2 regions of the Desulfosporosinus youngiae DSM 17734 genome follow, and region 1 is predicted to be linked to the other one. Evidence: riboswitches for the same ligand, from Rfam matches in the RefSeq annotation. Region 1 holds a riboswitch; the other holds the start of a gene.
What was found. Region 1 has a riboswitch for cobalamin ahead of DESYODRAFT_RS02290 (ribonucleoside triphosphate reductase). Riboswitches for the same ligand answer to the same signal wherever they lie in the genome.
Positions count from the first base shown of each region.

Region 2: linked by a shared signal. The riboswitch ahead of DESYODRAFT_RS12490 (ABC transporter ATP-binding protein) and the one ahead of DESYODRAFT_RS02290 (ribonucleoside triphosphate reductase) in region 1 are both predicted to bind cobalamin.

Region 1 is NZ_CM001441.1:466,306-475,933, reverse strand. It holds gene DESYODRAFT_RS02305 (metal-dependent transcriptional regulator) at 83-490, opposite strand; gene DESYODRAFT_RS02300 (hypothetical protein) at 687-1,106, opposite strand; gene DESYODRAFT_RS02295 (anaerobic ribonucleoside-triphosphate reductase activating protein) at 1,166-1,924, opposite strand; gene DESYODRAFT_RS02290 (ribonucleoside triphosphate reductase) at 1,924-4,011, opposite strand; cobalamin riboswitch at 4,127-4,310, opposite strand; gene DESYODRAFT_RS02285 (metal ABC transporter permease) at 4,374-5,213, opposite strand; gene DESYODRAFT_RS02280 (metal ABC transporter ATP-binding protein) at 5,197-6,018, opposite strand; gene DESYODRAFT_RS02275 (metal ABC transporter substrate-binding protein) at 6,015-6,938, opposite strand; gene DESYODRAFT_RS02270 (Fur family transcriptional regulator) at 7,166-7,636, shown strand; gene DESYODRAFT_RS02265 (CooT family nickel-binding protein) at 7,823-8,017, shown strand; gene tsaA (tRNA (N6-threonylcarbamoyladenosine(37)-N6)-methyltransferase TrmO) at 8,039-8,638, shown strand; gene DESYODRAFT_RS02255 (manganese catalase family protein) at 8,870-9,628, opposite strand, start outside.
Region 2 is NZ_CM001441.1:2,699,058-2,708,685, reverse strand. It holds gene DESYODRAFT_RS12495 (bifunctional helix-turn-helix transcriptional regulator/GNAT family N-acetyltransferase) at 1-865, opposite strand, end outside; gene DESYODRAFT_RS12490 (ABC transporter ATP-binding protein) at 1,132-1,893, opposite strand; cobalamin riboswitch at 2,035-2,213, opposite strand; gene trxB (thioredoxin-disulfide reductase) at 2,282-3,508, opposite strand; gene DESYODRAFT_RS12480 (thioredoxin family protein) at 3,523-3,855, opposite strand; gene DESYODRAFT_RS12475 (aryl-sulfate sulfotransferase) at 3,885-5,768, opposite strand; gene DESYODRAFT_RS12470 (LysR family transcriptional regulator) at 6,067-7,002, shown strand; gene DESYODRAFT_RS12465 (MFS transporter) at 7,205-8,563, shown strand; gene DESYODRAFT_RS12460 (YehS family protein) at 8,713-9,240, opposite strand; gene DESYODRAFT_RS12455 (class I SAM-dependent methyltransferase) at 9,330-9,628, opposite strand, start outside.

The DNA of each region.
Region 1 (9,628 bases):
CTTTTGATGATCTGCTTTAATTCTAACCTTATTGATAATGAATGTCAATACGATTTAACAGTTTCGTACATAGTTTTTGGAATCATTTTTTGGAGTCAATGGCTTCCTGAGTCTTAACAATAAATTCTGCCATTCTTTTCATGGTAACCGGACTTACCACATGTTCCATCAAACATGCATCTTTATCCGCTGTCTGATAATCAACTCCCAGCACTTCTACTAAGAACTTTCTAAGTACCCGGTGACGATTTTTCACGTCTACAGCACATAGCTTACCGGCCCGGGTCAGTAGGATGGGCCCATAGCTCTCCTGAGTAACCAGCCCTAAACCCTTTAATTTATTAAGTGTGATAGTAACCGTCGATTTAGCAATATTCAACTTTTCAGCAACATCGGTTACCCTGATTTCATTTTCGGTTTCATCTAACTCCAAGATCACTTCAAGATAATCTTCTAAGGCAGGCGTTAATATTATTGTATCTTTCGTCACCGGTTTCACCTTTCTATAAAAACAGACTATAGTTTACCATTCTAACTTATATGTAAAATATACTCAGATGAGCTATATGTCAATACTCAGCTTTTCATCCGAAACCATGACAAACAAAAAACCATGAAGTTGACCCTCCGAATCAACCTCATGGTTTTTAAGAACCGCACGAAAAATTTAAGCTGGAATCACCTTATTAACATCTCTGTTTCTTTTTAAAAAAGTACTTTTCTCGTCTTCTTCTAAGTTGTCTGACCCAATTGCCATTATCTTCATACATATCGCCTCCAAGGGTTCTGATCATACGTGAACCATTCACCGTCATAGCCTCGGGAACCCCGAAGAACGAATTTGTGATCTGAGTGAGAATCGTAACTACACGATTTTTTCTGACGATCAGTACGACTTGATTACCCTCTTGTGCCGGATCCGGTGCTAAGTAATACTTGGTGGCTCGTTTCTTTTTGTTTAATATACAAGCTATTTCATTAGCTTCTTCGAAAGAGACCTCGTGGGCAGTCAGCAACCACTGATCCATAAAACAACTTACCTTAAGCGGGTCTAACCCCAGTCTGGAAACAACACTTTCTAAGCTATGAGCAGTGGCAGTAATCATGACGATCCCTCCTACACTAATTTATTCAAGCTGCATTTAAAAACAACTCCCCTGACACCTCAAAGTGACATTATGTCCGGGCGGTCACTATGGAGCGGCGGATAGCTGCTCCCAATCCCGGCAGGCTGGTCATTGCCCGAAACCCCAAAGCCTCGCAAAGATAACATCGAATTTCTGTTAAAGCATAGAGTTAATCTTCTGAAATTCTGCTTATTCTTCGCTGCTTTTCTAAGTTCCGTGCTTCTGCAACTCTGCACAACATAATTAGAAGCAATCTCAAAATCCGAGATAATACTGGATATATCCTCCACCTCTAGTTCAGGGCAAAGTGTTGTTCTGAATTCATAAGCAAGTCCGCTATGTTTAATGATTTCCACACTTTCTATAATTGACGATAACTTAAGCCCTTTTGTCCTTGTAATTCTTTCATAGTTGCTAAGGGGAGCCTTTAAGTCCAGAGCGATAAAATCCAGCAGATTATCCGCCAGCAGCCTTCTCAAACTATCCGGATTCGTTCCGTTCGTATCAAGCTTGACAAGCAAATCCATTGCTTTCAAGCCTTCGATAAAACCATAAAGATCCTTTTGCAGCGTCGGCTCCCCGCCACTTACAACCACTGCATCAATCATTCCTATTCGTTTAGAAAGCCATTGGAATAGTTCTTCGGTCGGAATGCCCTTGGCAGTGTAATCCGTATCAAGCAGACTAAGGTTGTGACAATAACCACATCTTAAATTACAGCCCTGAGTAAACACCACAGATGCTATCTTCCCTGGATAGTCAACGAATGACGTCTTCACAAATCCTGCAATATTCATCACACCGCCTCCGAAATCACAAATTGTTTCCTCTGCGTGTACTCCTCCTGCTTGCCAAGATTATAGTTCTTAACCGGTCTAAGATATCCTGTCACCCTGGACCAGACTTCAGTTTCGGCGCTACATTCGGGGCAGCTGAAATGTTCCCCGCTGATGTATCCGTGAGATTCGCAAATACTGAAGGTCGGAGTAATTGAGATGTAGGGGATTTTAAATTGGGTGAATGTCTTTTGAATGAGCCGCTTACAAACATTAATGTCCTCAACTGCCTCTCCCAGATAAAGGTGTTGAACTGTTCCCCCGGTGTATAGAGACTGCAGTTCATCCTGGAGTTCCAAAACTTCGAAAATATCTTCCGTATAACCCACCGGGAGTTGGGTAGAGTTGGAATAATACGGAACCTTATCACCCGCTGTAATGATTGAGTCGTATTTTTTGGTATCCAGCATAGCCAGACGGTAGGAGGTTCCCTCTGCCGGTGTCGCCTCTAAATTGTAGACGTTTCCCGTCTCCTGTTGAAAATTAAGCAGCAGCTCTCTTAAATAATTCATGACACTCAGCGAAAACTCCCGGCCTTCTTCAGTTTCAATTCCTTTTCCCATGAAATTCAGTAATGCCTCATTCATTCCGACGATCCCGATCGTACTGAAATGATTATGCCAATACCTCCCGGTCCGCTCCTTGGCATGCCTCAGATAATGGCATGAATAAGGATACAAGCCCTTATCTGACTGCTGCTCAATAATTTTTCGTTTGATTTCCAAGGCTGTGCGCCCGATTTCTGCCATGTGCTTGAGACGTTCCTTGAATTCCTGTTTTGTTTTAGACAGATAGCCTAATCTGGGGAGGTTTATGGTAAATACACCAATCGATCCGGTCAGAGGATTGCTCCCAAACAAGCCCCCGCCTCTTTTCCTAAGCTCGCCGGTATCCAGCCTTAAGCGGCAGCACATGGATACGGCATCTTCGGGCGACAAATCCGAGTTGACATAATTCGCGAAATACGGAATGCCATACTTGCACGTAATTTTCATAAAGGCATCTGTTACAGGACTTCCCCACTCAAAGTCTTCGGTGACATTAAGGGTTGGGATTGGGAAGGTAAACACTCTTCCCTTAGAATCTCCTTCCAGCATCACTTCACAGAACGCCAAGTTAAACATATCCAGCTCTTCCTGAAAATCTCCATATTTATCCTCTGTATAGTTCCCGCCGATAATAACATTTTCATCTTTCAAGGTTGAAGGCACCCGGATGTCAAAGGTAAGGTTGGAAAAGGGGCACTGAAACCCGACTCGCGTGGGAACATTGATGTTAAACACAAATTCCTGCAAACACTGTTTGACTTGGGTAAAGGTCAGCCTGTCCTTCCGTATAAATGGCGCACAGAAGGTGTCAAAGCTTGACCAAGCCTGGGCCCCGGCGGTTTCCCCTTGGGTTGTAAAGGTAGAATTGACGATTTGTCCAAGAAAGGATCGCAAATGCCTGGCCGGCCCGCTTTCCACCTTGCCCGGCACTCCTCCGAATCCATCCAGCAGGAGCTGTCTCAAATCCCAGCCTGCACAATAAGGTCCGAAAAAACCCAGGTCATGGATGTGACAATCCCCGCTTTCATGCGCCTCCCGGACTTCCTGAGGATAGATTTCGTAAAGCCAATACTTTTTCGTGAAAATTTCCCGTATATAATTGTTTAAACCATTAATACTCTTTTGCGCATTGGCATTCTCACTTATTTGCCAGTCCCTGTCTCCTAAGTAGTCGGAAAACATGCCGATGGTCGCTCCAATCAGAGCATCCATCTCACGGGAGTTTTTCCTTTTCTGACGATAAAGGATGAAGGCTTTCGCCGTTTTGGCATGTCCGTTTTCGATAAGCACCTTTTCAACAAGGTCTTGGATTGACTCTACATCCGGTTGCTTGTCCCCATAACTTCTTTGTAAAGCCTCGACAACCTGTCTGCCTATTTCCTCAGCACGCTCATAATCCGATCCTCCGCAAGCCGTGGCAGCTTTAAAAATGGCATGCACTATCTTCTCAGAATTAAACCGTTCAAGCCTTCCGTCTCTTTTAATAATTTCCGTGATCATCCGTTACGGCCTCCCTTTTTGCCAATTAAAAAACCCCTTGACGATGAGCGCCAAGAGGTCGTGTATATCCCTGAATACAACTTAGTAATGAACCCCCCTATCGCTCGTAGAGTTATTGGTTCCCCGAATAAAGGCAGGTCTTCTGACTTTGGTTCACTAATGCTTCACGCCTTCCCGGTATGGACCAGTGGCCTGATATGAAACATCTCCCCATTACAGTGGCGGGACCGTGCAGGACTTTTACCTGCTTCCCTTTTAAGCTGTACCGTAGTACTCGCACCTTTATCCCATTATTTAGTTAGTTTAATGTTATCGTATCTTATCTTAGCCAAGTATGTCAACCATAAAGTTTTGCGCGTGTCTTACCTCAATCTTAATTTCATGATAAAGGTCAGCGCGAAAAATCCTGATGTAACCAATACGATCGTTGCCCCGGTGGCTGTTCCCCAAAAGTAGGATAAGATTAAGCCTGACAGCCCGGAAATAAGGGCTATTAAGACTGAGTAAACATGATATTGCCTCATATTTTTAGCGATATTCCGCGAAGCGGCGGCAGGTATGATCAGCAGCGAACTAATAATCAATATTCCTACCCATTGTATGGAAATTGTTACGATGACCGCCATCATTAACGTAAATAGATATTCATACAGTTTAACCTTGATCCCTCTGCTGCGAGCCAAAGACGGGTTCATACTGGACAGCAAAAGCTTATTGAACATTACGACCCATAATAAGATAACCAGTATGAATACTATGCCAAGTGTCAGTAAATCCGTCGAACTAATACTTAACAAATCCCCGATCAGATACCCTGAGTATTTATTAAAACCGCCATTATGGGAAAGTATGACCAGGCCCAGGGCCACAGCGGTTGAAGAAAAGACGCCAATGATCGTATCCGTCGAAGCCGTGTTGGCCTCTTTAACCACTAAAATGGCAATAGTAATCAAGACAGAGAAGAAAAGTATGGACCAGACGGGATTTTTAATACCTAAGATAACCCCGATGGCGATTCCGGTCAAAGCTGAGTGACCTAATGAATCAGAAAAGAAAGCCATCTTGTTATTGACAATCATGGTTCCCAGCAAGCCGAAAATCGGAGTTACCAACAAAACGCCCAATAAGGCATTCTTCATAAAGCCATGCTGTAACCAGCCAAAAGGAAGCAATATATCGACCAAGCTATACCATAAGTGCATTATCCACCCTATCCTTTTCATCCCGCCGGAAACGATTAGACCAATCTAAACCGAATGTTTGAATTACTTTGGTATTGGTAAAGACCTCCTGCGGAGTCCCGCAGCATTCGATTGTCTTATTATTGACAAAGGCTATCCGGTCTGCATACTCCGCAACTAAACTGAGATCATGGGAAACTAAGATAATCGACAAATCATAGTTCTTTCGCAAGGTCGAAACTGTTTCATAGAACAATTCCAATCCTTTCTGATCAATGCCCGATACGGGTTCATCCAGCAGCAAAAGATGGGGAATTGGATCCAGGGCAAGTGCTAATAATACTCTCTGTAACTCACCGCCCGATAATTCCCCCAGCCGTTTATTGATCAGATGCTCCCCTTGAGTGCGCGCCAGGCTTTCCCGGACACGTTCGCGCATCTTTTGAGGGTAGGAAAACCAGATTGGCATATTGGTATGTGCCGCAGCGAATAAATCCAGGACACTCGTAGGGGAACTGGAATCCAAATCGAGCTTTTGGGGAACATATCCTATGGACGGTCTTGTTGTCCCATTATTTTGGGCATCAAGAAATTGGAGTTCACCTGTATGGGAGATTTCCCCTAAAATAGCCTTAAGAAGCGTGCTTTTCCCCGCTCCGTTAGGTCCGATAATAGCCGTCAAATCTCCACAATGAATGTGGAGATTGACATTTTTTAATATATCTATGCCGCTGCGTTTTACCCCGAAATTATTGATTTTTGTACAACATAAACCGCATTCGCAGGTTTTGCATTCAGAATTGGCGCATTTATGATGTTTTCTCATCTTAAAGCCTCTTGCAGGGTTAGGAGATTACTTTCCATAAGATTAAGATAGGCGTCTGCCTCCATTGGCCCCGTTACGATTGGATCAAGAGTATATACTTTCGCCCCCGTCTCGCCGGCAATCGTCTCAGCAGCTTTAACAGGATATTGTGGTTCTGCAAAAAGAGCTGTAATTTTCAAGTCCTTAATCTTCTCGATAGTTTCTCCCAATTCTTTAGCATTGGGGGCAGAGCCCGGTTCACGTTCAATAACTCCTGCAATGTTCAAGTTGAATTCTTTAGCGAAATAGGGGAAGGCCTCATGGAAAGTAACGATATTACGCTGTTGAACGCCATCTAGCGTCTGATGCATTTTTGTTCTTAAGGCCGCGAGTTTTTCAATATAGGTTTGGGTATTTTCCTGATATTTGAGGGCATTATCCGGATCAAGGACCGCGAGTTGATCTCCGATGGTCTGTACTTGAGTAATGGCATCCGTTATACTCAACCAAACATGAGGGTTATCTCCTTCATCCCCGTCTCCTTTGATTAACTCTATTCCTTTGCTGGACTCAAGGATTTTCAGATCCGGCATTTGACTCGTAATTTTATCCATAAAGGATTCCATTCCCGCGCCATTAATAACCAGGATTTGAGCACCCTCTAAATTCTTCATATCGTCAGGTGTAGGGGCATAGTCATGCAGGCATCCGGTGGTTGGCTTTGTCAAGTTCACAACATTAACGTTAGGGATATCCTTGGCAATATTTAAGGTGAAAATATACATCGGGTAGAAGGAAGTGGCTATATTGACGGTCCGTCCGGTCTGGGAATCTGCGGCCTGACTAACAGTGGTCTTAGACTCGTTGTTTGCTCCGCAGCCGGTTAATATCAGCAAACTAAATAACATCAAGCAAAGAACCTTTAATGACTTTGAACGCATAGAACTATCCCCTTTTCTAATTGCAACTGCCTTGCATTTGCATCTTATGTAAATTATACTCGTTTATTACTAATTGTAAACCATTAATTTACTTCTTAATCCCTCAAAAAAGGCTTGCTTTAGATACCTTTTTTGAGAGAAAGCACAACAAATAAGCACCCTGAAATATTGCTAAAATATTAAAAAGGATTAAAATGAACATAATCAGGATATTAAAGAATTAAGGAATGATCTTGTTGGAAAAAACTATAAACTATAAAGAACTGCTTAAAAGAGAAGGTATAAAGAATACTAAGCACAGGACCGCTATTCTCGAAATCCTCGAAGAGTCCGACTCACCAAAAACAGCGGAACAAATATTTATGTCCTTAAAAGATAAAACTTCTTCAATAGATATGTCTACTGTCTATCGGACTCTTGATACCTTTGCCTCAAAGAACTTAGTCATTAAATCCAATCGAGTCGATGATGGCAAAGCTCTATATGAATTCAACCACCACGAGCATAAGCACCATCTTTTATGCGTAGGCTGCCACAAGTTAATATTGATTGAAGACTGTCCTATTGGCGAGCTGCAGCAAATGCTTAAACGAAAAATAGATTTTGATATTACAGGACATAAGCTTGAGATCTATGGTTATTGCCATGATTGCAAAAACTTTAAAATGGCATCTGCTCATGATGGTGAAGATGTCTAATGTTTTTTTCAACTATGCAGGAAAACTTTTTCGGGTGTCGAATAACTAACTATCCTATCTATAGATTTAGGGTTAGCAGTGATTTTTCCAAAATAATAGTGCATAAAAAGGCCATGGAGGTCTACCCCGAAAAAATAAGGGTATCTCTATGGCCTTTTTCAGTACAATAAAGAAGGAGCAAACTATATGTGTGAAGCAAATGCCTATCTAAGAGAGGGAGAAACCGAAGAAATGTTCATGGAGTCAGTTGATATCATTGAACCTTATGAAAACGGCCTGAAGCTCATTGATATTTTTGGAATGCAGAAATTTATTCAAGCTAAGATCAAAGACATGACTCTTCTCAATCACCGTATTGTCTTGGAAAAAATCCATAAGTAACTGTACGAAGGGGGCTATTATATGTCTATTACGTTTCAATCAATCGGAACAATCCACACACCCTATTTTGACTTAAATACCCCTCATCAACCGATACCTAATGCGCCTGGTGACTTTTGGATTACATTGGATTCTGAGTATGCAGGTGCTCTGGAAACCTTAAACACCTTCAACTATATTTATGTCCTTTATCATTTGAGTGAAGTGACCCAGCCAATAGAACTTCTTACAAGATCTCCCTGGGCTCCTGAAAAGGAAATCGGGCTCTTTGCCAGCCGTTCTTCTAAAAGGCCCAACCCCATTGGCCTTAGTATTGTTCAGATTAAAGAAATCCGCGGCAATGAACTTGTCATTTCAGGAATTGATGCCTATAATGGGACTCCCTTACTTGACATAAAGCCCTATATGCATTTCCTCGACAGCAAAGAGGACGCTAATAATGGCTGGTTAGACGCTCTTCCTGAAAGTAAACATATAGTGGCCCATGCCCTTGGGCTTCCCCACGACCACGACCATGGCCACAACCATCACCACCATACTTCTCATGATGATAATCAGACCAGCCATGATCATGATCATGCCCATAGACATACCAGGCACTTGCATAGTCATAACGATTAGATTAGATTCCTTCATGACCGCTCGATGCACATTAACAAATTGCTTAAGCTGAACATCAGGACTTCGGTGACGGAGGTCTAAAGCGGGGTCCGCTCTCACTCGAAGGAGTGAGTATCAGACAAATGGATCATGTAATTACAATAAACCCTCTACTAATAAAGAGATAGAGACTGATGCGATATTATTTACGCAGCAGTCTCTATCTCTTTATTATAAACCTTTGGCAATTAGTTAGTGTTGGTTGGGAGTAGAACCTGGCGTTGGTTGTGGCTGCGGCTGTGAATACTGTGGATTGTTTCGTGTATGGTCATTATATCCTGGTTGTACCTCCCTGGCACCTGCGGGTTGAGGATCTTTGCCATACTGTGCAGGCCCGCCATACTTTTCGTTGGGGTTTTCCTCATAGGTGAACCCATTTCCCTGGTTCCAAGGCCCCCTGCTATCTCCCTGACCTGTGGACATATTCATGTATTTCTTAGAGAAGTCCGAATCACGGAAGTCTTTATTGACTCCGCTGCCCTGGAGAGTATTAATGGCTTGCATAAAGGAGAAGTTATGTGATTCTTCACGACTGAGGAGGAAACGAATCATGTCTTTGACCCCGGCATCATCCGTTTGTTGGAGAAGCCGCTCATAAATCAGCTTAGCCCGAAGTTCTGCTCCGGCATTGGAGGAAAGATCCGTATATAAGTCTCCGGTTGAATTTACGTAGTTGGCAGTCCAAGGCTCTCCACCAGAATTAATTAAAAGTGGTCCGCCCCCGAGCAGAGCCATATGATTGGCAGCGAAGTCTTTAGGAATGCTATCGACCGGACCAATCAGCATACCGAGACACTCTCCCACCATTTCTAAATGGCTTAACTCTTCGGCTGCAATGTCTTGCAATAAATCTCTAATCCTCGGATCATTACATCCTAAACTTTGAGAGAAATATTGCATGGCTGCTTTAAGTTCACCATTACCGCCGCCAAATTGTTCCAGTAAGAGAAC
Region 2 (9,628 bases), 2.2 Mb from region 1:
CTTTTTTGAATCCAGCTTTTACGTACATTTTTATAGCTGTTTTTTGGTCTTCCGTGGTCACCAAAAATATAGTTTTATATCCCTTCTCTCTACAGTATTGTATGGCTTCATTCAATAGCCTGCTGCCAAGACCTATTCCTCGAAATTCCGGATGAAGTATAAACCATCTAAGCTGAGCTTTTTCCGCCGAATGTCCGACGATTGCAATAGCTCCTATCATCTCTCCATCAACTTCAGCAAACCAAAACCTATCCTTATGCGGACTATAGCTTTCAAAGAAGTCATAGAAAGTCTTACAAACATAGCCTTCAAAAACATGGTTAAACCCGCATTCCTGAGCATATATCCAACCATGCAGATGAATTAGCTGACCCACATCTCCAGGTTTCAACTCGCAACGCAAGTTGATCGTCTCGTTTCCAAAAACAGAATCTCTTGACAGAGCACTTTCAATTGCTTGGATTCCTTTGACAAGCCTTTTTTGGTTTTGCTCCTGTAATTGGACAATCATCTGATAGATTTGTTGATTGGATCGGTCATCCAGCCTTGAAAGCGTTTCTTTTCCAACATCAGTAAGGTAAAAATAATACAACCGGCCATCCTCACTGGACTTCACCCTATACGTTAAATTGTGCTTCTCGAAGCGTTTTATGATCCTGCTTAGATAGCCTGAGTCAATTCTTAGTTCCTCAATTAATTTTTTAGAAGTACAATTCTCCATATGCCCGATTTCGTACAGTACACGAGCTTCCGACAACGAGAATTCACTGCCCGGCATATGATGATCTAAAAGTCCAAGTATGTTCGTGTAAAATCGGTTAAATTTTCGAATGCTGTGCACCAATGGTGTATATATCGAATTCAATGGTTGCCTCCTCAATAATTATTTCACTATAAAATAACATATTTATCTGACTTAGCCAACTATTATTAGATGCTTTAGTCAACTAATTTTTGGCGATAGGGCATATCTGGTCCTTCGAGTTCTCGTCTCGCCTTCCGGGTCTTAGCCTTTCGGGGTTTAACTTTAAAAGCCCTTAGCACAAAAGCGCCCGGACTGATCAAAATCAATCCGGACGCTTTTGGTTTTTAGGATTACCTCATTCTAGAGGCTATAATATTTAGAAATACCTATCTGCTATCAAAAAGATCTTTCCCCTCACAGACATCCACCATCTCTCCTCGCTGCATAACCGTCAGACGTTCGCTCATAAAGTGAACGGCACTAAGATCATGAGAAATGAAAAGATAGGACAGGCACAACTCTTCCTGGAGGTCTTTCAGCAGATTAAGCACTTTAGCCTGAATGGATACGTCCAGACTGGCCGTTGGTTCGTCTAAAACAATCAGGGAAGGCTCCACACTGATTGCCCGGGCGATAGCAACCCGCTGCTTTTGACCGCCACTCAGCTCACTGGGATAGCGGTCCAGGTAACTTGCGGGCAAGTGAACCCGTTCCAGCAAGCTGCTTGCGATTTTCCACTCACTCATGCCTGGGCTGCCGAGAAAGCTGGGACAACCTTTATTCTGGCAGCGAATGGGTTCCAAAAGGGAATCCATAATCGTCAGTTTACTGTTAAATGAACCTGACGGATTTTGAAAAACCGCCTGCATTTCCCGGCGAGCCTGATAAAGCTGAGCAGAGGTCAACTTATGAAGCGGGCGGCCGTTCAACCAGATCTCCCCTTCATCCATCCGTTCCAAGGCCAGCAGACAACGGGCCAGCGTGCTTTTGCCGCTGCCGCTTTCTCCAACCAGCCCCAGGCATTCCCCCCGCCGAATGCAGAATGAAATCCCTTTGACCGCCTGATAACCCCCGGGATAGGTTTTCCAGACATTTTTCAGCCGCAGCACTTCCGGCTGCTCTAAATTAGAAATCTGAAGCAGCTGCATAGAGAACACCTTCTTCCAAGAATTCCTCACTAGAATAGGAAGACGCCGGGGAACATTGCACACCCTTTTTCATTTCATTGAAATAAGTAAAGCCCTTCAAAAAGAAGGGCTGAATTGACAAATCCCTTCACCCATCCATCGTGAGTAAAGCATAAGCAATCAGGTCTTCTGGCTCGGGGTCTTCATTTACTGCCTCCTTCCCAAGTTCCCTCAGTGAATGTGGCAGAAACTCTCCCTTACAGTGGCGGGACCGCGTCGGATTTTCACCGAACTTCCCCTGTCTTTCTCCGCTAGAGAAAAATCACTTGCTCATTTATTAAATTACCGAATTAAACTTAACACAAAACGACAACTTGGTCAAGCATAATGGCTGCTCCAAACTTTTTGTTCAAGGCAACTGCCTGCGAACGGCTTCTTTATCCCTGCTGCACTCTAAGCGGCCGATTTCGTCACCATGATCTAATATCACAACCGAAGGGACTTTTTCTATACCATATTTCTTAGCAAGATTCTTCTTAGTGGCTATATCCAGTTTGACAATCCTGTAACCCTCGGCTTGAGCGGCCTGCAGTTCACCATTGACTTCTTCTAATAAAGTACAAAATTCCAGACTTTCGTTGATTAAGGCATTAAAGAAGAGGATTAGAACCTTTTGCTGACTCTGAAGAACGCTCCTATTAAAGGCCTCCAGTTCTTCAATGTAGCGCTCGGCCGCAACGGCGGCCGCAGCCCCGTCCCCGGCTGCCGAAACCACTTGTCTCAAGTATTTGACCCGATTATCCCCGGCCGCATAAACCCCTTCAAGATTGGTTTCCATCATCACGCCGACGGGGATATATCCCCTCTTGTCCATCCCGACACCACTCTCTTTAAGATATTGAGTGGAGGGAACCATGCCGACAAAGAAGAAGACGCCCTGGCAGGCTAATTCTGAAGAACACCCTGTTTTTATATTTTTAATTTTTACTCCCTCAACACTCTCATCTCCCAAAACCTCTTCCACCGTGGAGTTCCAGACAAACTCCATTTTTTCATTTTGAAAGGCGCGTTCGGCACTGATTTTATTGCAATCCAGAATCCCTTCATCATGGAGTACGATGACCGTTACTTTTTGGGCAAACTTGGTGATATACATACCTTCCTCAATGGCTTGATCCCCGCTGCCAATGACGACCACGTCCTCCCCTTTAAAGAACTCCGCGTCACAGGTAGCGCAATAGGCCACCCCACTGCCTCGGAGTCTTTTTTCCCCGGGGATATTCAGGAGCCTCGGCTCACTGCCGCCGGCAATGATCACAGCCTTAGCAGCAAATTCCTTACCCTTTTTGGTTTTAATTATTTTAGTTTCTTGAGAAAAATCGGTACTCACAACTTCATCTCTTAAAAACTCCACACCAAAGCCTTCGGCATGTTTCTTAAAGTCAAGCATGAGATCAGAACCGCTGATTTGCGAATAACCGGGATAATTAACAATTTCACGGGTCGTATTCACTAAGCCGCCAACGGTCCCTTTGTTGATAACCAAAGTTTTAAGCTTAGCCCTCCCCCCATAAATCGCGGCGGACAACCCGGCGGGTCCGCCGCCAATAATCAGTAAATCATACCTACCAGCCATTTCCTCACTCCACCTCATGATTCTGAATTCAGCACGTCAGTGATTCTTTCCTCGACATCCTCTTCCTCAACGGCACCGGCTAACTTGCCTTGGTATTCACCATTCTTGAAGAAGAGAATTTGCGGAACCCCTTTTAACGAAAACCGTTGATATAGAGCCTTCTCTTCCTCAACATCGACATAATAAAAACCAAACCGACCTTCAAATTGCGGTTTTAAGTCTTCTAAGATAGGTACGACTCCCTGACAGACATGACAGCTTTTTCTGGAAAAGATAACCAAGCAGGACTCACCCTTATCATAAATAAGCTCTTCGAACTGCTCAGCATTTAATAGCGGTAAGGACATTTTCTTCACTCCTTTGTTAACCCTTATTTCTAGAGTGCCACGGATAAATGAGTGTCATATCGTTTATTGTCAATATTTAAATAGAGCTTAAAGTCGCCCGTCAACCCTTCTCGGCTTACATAAAATTGAAAATCATTATCGCTTTGCTCCTCAAAGGAAACACAAGCTGCGGTAACATCATGAACCACTGTGGGCACTGAATAGAACTTCGTTTCCTCTTCACCCTTCAATTCCAGGAAAACTTCAGATCCTTCCTTAAAGCTTGCTCGAAGAGCCAGACGATCTTCCTCAAGAATTAAGGATAGCTTGTGTTTTGCCGGCAGTTCTTCTCCAGCGTCTTTGAATTTAACCTTCAAACCAAATTCCGGCGTTACTCCAAATCCACCGAGGAATTCTCCTTTACCCAGGGTAAAATTGGTCGTTTCATCATAGAGGGCAAGCCTTCTGGCCCGGTAATAATTACCGCCCACAACCTTCAATTCATATTTTACGTCATCATTTTCAACCTCAACAGTGATGGATTCTAAGGTCAGATGAATATGCTCATCCTTATATTTGTTTAAGAGCATTGCGCCTAAACCATCGGTATGTTTTCCCCTATAGGTAGCAATCCCGCCGGAGTGAATCATATAGTGTCCTTCATTGTAGTAATCGACATTGCAAATATAAGGGGAATAGAATTCGGCGCCTCTTTCCTTGCCATACTGCCAAACCTGTTCGATTTCCATTTTAGCAGTGTCGATTCGATAAATAACCCCTCGGGAAAAGTTGTCTTCGGGTGAAACTCTGGCGGCCTCGTTTTTCGAGCGATAGGTTCCGTTATCGAAAACGAAAACATCACCATTGGGCAGAATTCTCGCCGCATGTTGTTCATACTGCCAGTCGAAATCACCTTTGGTTACATTTTTGAAGAAATATTGCTGCCACTCTTCCCCCCAGCCTTCCGGGTCGCCGATGATCCAGTTAAGCTTGGCCGTATCATAATCGAAGTTAATGATGGCATCTTTGTGTCTGCCGGACATAGTAATCGAATTCGTGGCTTTGTCATACCAGACAGAGTTATTGTGGAACCAATCATGGTGGTTCCAATCCCCTGCATTCCCTTTTTCCCTGGGCAAAATATTCAGAAGATCCCAGGATTTAACGACTTCCCCCGTTTTTCGGTCAATTTCGACCACATAGTCTTCAACGGATTCATTAAAATCATTATCGGAGGCAGCTAAAATATTGCCGTTCTCTAACTCAATGGCATCATGGTGATAGCCGCCCGGCAGCCGGAACTCTTTATAGATTTTACCGCAGAAGTCCATTTCCATAAGTCCAACGGTATAGTAAGGTTTTTGCATGGTCCGGTAGGCTGTGTACAGAAGTCTTCCGTTAGCCAGCTTTTTAATATCCCAGCTCTGTTTATTGGTGATAATCCATCTTAAATCCCCTGCATAATCAAAACCCGCCGTTCTGGCGGATTCCACTAACGGTGTCGTCGTGGAGACAACCATAAGGTCTTTGCCGAAATACTCCGGTGTGGTATGGCAATAATGAGCTTTATTGACGTCCAGTTCTTCGGTTTTTATTGTAACCACTGAGGTTTTTCCATTGCCCAGGGTTATAACCACCGTGTTTTCGTAATTGTCATATAATCCGTAAATCGGTAATACATGTTCTTGCGCTGAGGCAAAAGTATGGGTCAAATCACCTTCGGCAGTTTTTCCTTTGACTGTTATTTGGGCTGAAGTTTCCTCATCGGTCTTAAAACAAATAACTGCGGCCAGGGGATTAATTAAATAGGGATTTTCGACAACCAAAGGCTGTTCCAAAGTATAGCCTCCGGACCTAAGCTCAGCTAAAAACGTTGCTTCTGACTCAGATTGCAGGGTAATCAAATGTTTTTCGGTTTCTAAATAGCTCCTCAAAACGTTCACTCCTTATAAACAGATTTATTTCAGAGGTATTCCTCCTTGTTCTTTCCAGTACATTATATAGTTCTATATAGTACAATATAAAACATGACTTCATTGTTCTTTATCACAAGGATTAGTTGTTAGCGGAACAGAAAAGCGTCCTTCTCCCATTTTATCCTGAGAGAAGAACGCTTCTTATTGCCTGTACCCACTTTGAAGTTTGAGAATAAAGACGATAATCTTCTGCCTTGTACACCTGCCGGAACCAAGTTAGAATAACTAAGATACTATCGAATAGGAAGTGACAGGGATGCGTATCAACGATTTAAAACTCCTGATTGAATTGTCCAAGTCTCGGTCGATTACGCTGTCGGCTGAGAAAATGCATATTTCTCAGCAAGGTCTGAGCCAAATAATTACACGGATGGAGCAAGAGCTTAATGTTACATTATTTCATCGCAGCCGGCAGGGAACAACCATAACAGAGGCCGGCCAAAAGACCATCCGCAAAGCAAAGGAGATCGTTGAAACCTATGAGGAACTTAAGGCCGAGCTGGAACTGCTTGCTCAGCAGCAAACCTCACCGGTCAGCGGAGATCTGACCCTTTTTCATTCCCATAATTCCGGTACGGCAGTTTTACCCAGAGCTTTGAAACTATTTAAGTCAAACTATCCGAAGGTTAATTTGTCTTTGAAAGAGAGCTCGCCTTCAGAAACCATTGCCGCTATTAAGAAAGATCCTGCAGTGGCAGGTCTCATAAATTTTCCTGAAGCTTATTATCAAGATCCTCAAAACCGGGTTTTGTATACCTATCCTGAGTTAGCCTATAAAGAGCTTTTGCGCGATGATCTGATCCTCTGTATTCCAAAAACCTGGGCACTGAGCAAACAGCAGACGGCTTCTGCCCAGGAAATGGTCAAGCTGCCTATGGTCTATTTCGCAACAAAGCAATACAGTGAGATTGTCTCTCTCATTTTTCAGGAGGTCCATCAATCACCTAAGGTATTTTTAAAAACCCTTAATAATGAGTTATTCCGTCAGACAATCATTGACGGTCTGGCTATGGGGCTTATTTCTGCGCTTGAACTGAGTGATCACCGGCTTTTAAAAGAATGCACCGTTCAGTCCCCTCTGCGCTTAAAGCTTGTCTATACCTGGGTAAGTTCGGCTCACAGCCCTATGTCAATTGCTGCCCAAAAGTTTTTAAACTCTCTGGAACTCTCCTGCCAGACAACGGGCGAGTAACCACATTCTGTTGTGACCAAGGACAATAAGCTTCTGTTTTATGGTGCTATTTGGATTATGTATAATACGATTGAGAGAACAAGTACAAGCAGAAAATACAACACAAAAGAAAGGAGATTGTTTCACTAAACCTAAGCAAAGACTAGCTGAGTCTTTGGTCCTTCACCTTGAGAAATATATCACAAAATACAGGAGGGTGTATATGGCAGCTGAAGTGCAGAGGAAATCTAATCTTCCTAATGAACCAATCCCGAGCAATTATTTTGATGACCTGGAAGTTACATCGACCCATAAGTTGTTATTTTTCATCATTATGTTAGCCTACTTCTTTGAACAGATGGATAATTGGAATTTTGGTTTCATTGCTCCCGCATTGATGAAAAGCTGGGGCATTACTTTGGCAGAGGTAGGAAAAATAAACTTTGCCTATTTTGTAGCTATGACCCTCGGCGGCTTAACGGGCGGTATTATTTCGGACTTTATCGGACGGCGAAAAACCTTTTTAGGTGCAATCCTTCTCTTCTCGTTCGGCTCAATAGCGAACGGCTTCGCTAACACGGTCGAAGTTTTTACCATAACCAGGGCCTTAACGGGTTTCGGAATCTTTTGTATGATGGTCACTTCCCAAGTCTATATTGCAGAGATGTCTCCTGCGGCTACCCGGGGCAAGTGGCAAAGCTTAACGGCTTCCGTCGGCTTTATGGCCGCCCCTTTGGTAGGGCTTTTATGCCGGGTCGTTATTCCCTTAAGTCCGGAAGCCTGGCGCTACATTTTCTTCTTGGGCGGAGTCGGACTTATTGGGTTCATATTGGGTCTCAAATACTTAAAAGAATCCCCTCGCTGGTTAGTGGCTCAAGGTAAAAAAGAGGCAGCTGAAAAGATCATCGAAGAATTAGCCAACGTAAAGGTTGATTTAAGTCAGGCTTCTTCTAAAGTTGAACCTCGTGTCAAAACTATGGATGTTCTGATCGGCATTTTGTCACCGAAATATATAAAACGGACGTTGATCATCCTGCTCTTTGTTATCCTGACGGTTCCCGCCGGGTTTGTTATTACTAACTGGACACCGACCCTTCTCAACCAAAGAGGGTTAAGCGTTAATGATGCTTTGACAGCATCCTCCCTGCTGATGTTTGGTGTTCCCGCCGGATGTTATCTCTCGTCTCTGATTGCTGACAAAGGCGGCCGAAAAATTCCAATGGCAGCAATGGCTCTGTCTGTGGCATTCTTATCTGTGATTTTTGGAAAGCTGCAAGGCTTTGGTCCTATCGTACTTTGCGGATTCCTGATGATCGCAACTAATATGGCTTTAAATTTCATCACCTTCAGCTATATTGCTGAGAATTATCCGACAAAAATGCGGAATACCTCAACGGGAATTCACAATGCCTCAGGACGTTTAGCGACTTCAGTGCTGCAATTGTATATTCCCGTGGTTTTTGCTCAATATCAATTCGCCGGTGTTTACAATATGGTCGCGATACTGGTTTGCCTCCCCATAGCAGTCTTATTATTATGGGGCCTAAAGACCGGCGGCAGATCCCTTGAAGAAATTTCGTAAGCTTGCTCACGACAACCGCTAAAAACATGAGTTTTTGGCGGTTTCGCTGTTTCCTGACGTTATTATATCAAGATAATAAAACTTCTTCTAATACGATTTCAGATACTTCGCTATTGATAAAACTAATATTAAAATTGACAAAGGACAGTCTATCCCCTAAGTTTTTTAGTCAATCCCTTCAGAAAATTTCTAGCGTATTTATCCCCGCACTCTTTATAATTCTTATGGCCTCTCTTTCTTAACAGAGCACTTAATTCCCCTTTCGTGACAATAACCCCTGTTTCTTTGAAGATATCCATCATATCTTCACTAGTCAGGGTCAGGGCAATTTTCAACTTCTTAAGCAAAGTATTATTAGGATTTTCATTGTTCTCTAGTGCCGGTGTCTCAGGCTGCCCCGGTTTTGGATCTTGCTTTCCTCGTTTAAAGATTATTAACCCATTTAAAAAGGTCTCCAGCATACTGTTCTTGCATTTAATGGTTTCTTCCTTTGCTTCTCTTTCCTGATGATCCACAACCTCATTATTATAACCATAAGTGTCCTTTGGTTTTATGAGCAGTTTTCTCACCATATCTTCAGTTAGTTCAACGCCGCCAAGTTTAAATATCTCTGCCACTTCTTTATCCCTTAAATTCAGAGCATATCTTAATCGAATTAAGATATCATTATTATCCATTTTAATAAATCCTCCTAAACTCTTCTTAACTGTCTTCCATTATAACATGACTATTTCCTGTGGCAGAGCCGGCGATACTTAAACAGATTTCAACAATTCAGCGTCTGCTTCGTAAGCAGAGCAGAGAAGCTTTTGCCAATTTCAGGTCTCTCTGCAATATTAAACCCTATACTTCGGGCCAAATTCAGACAATCATTAAACTCTTTTTCCTTAACATGTCCTTTTGGTTCAGCAATTAGGAGCTTCCCGCCCGATTTTAATGCTTTATGTAGTTCTATTAAAAGCCTATCCTTATCCGGAACCTCATGAACCATGGCAAAGGCTAAGGCAAAATCTATTTTCCCGGCAACATCATCAAGGTTCAGTGAGTTATTTGAGCAAAGCCTTG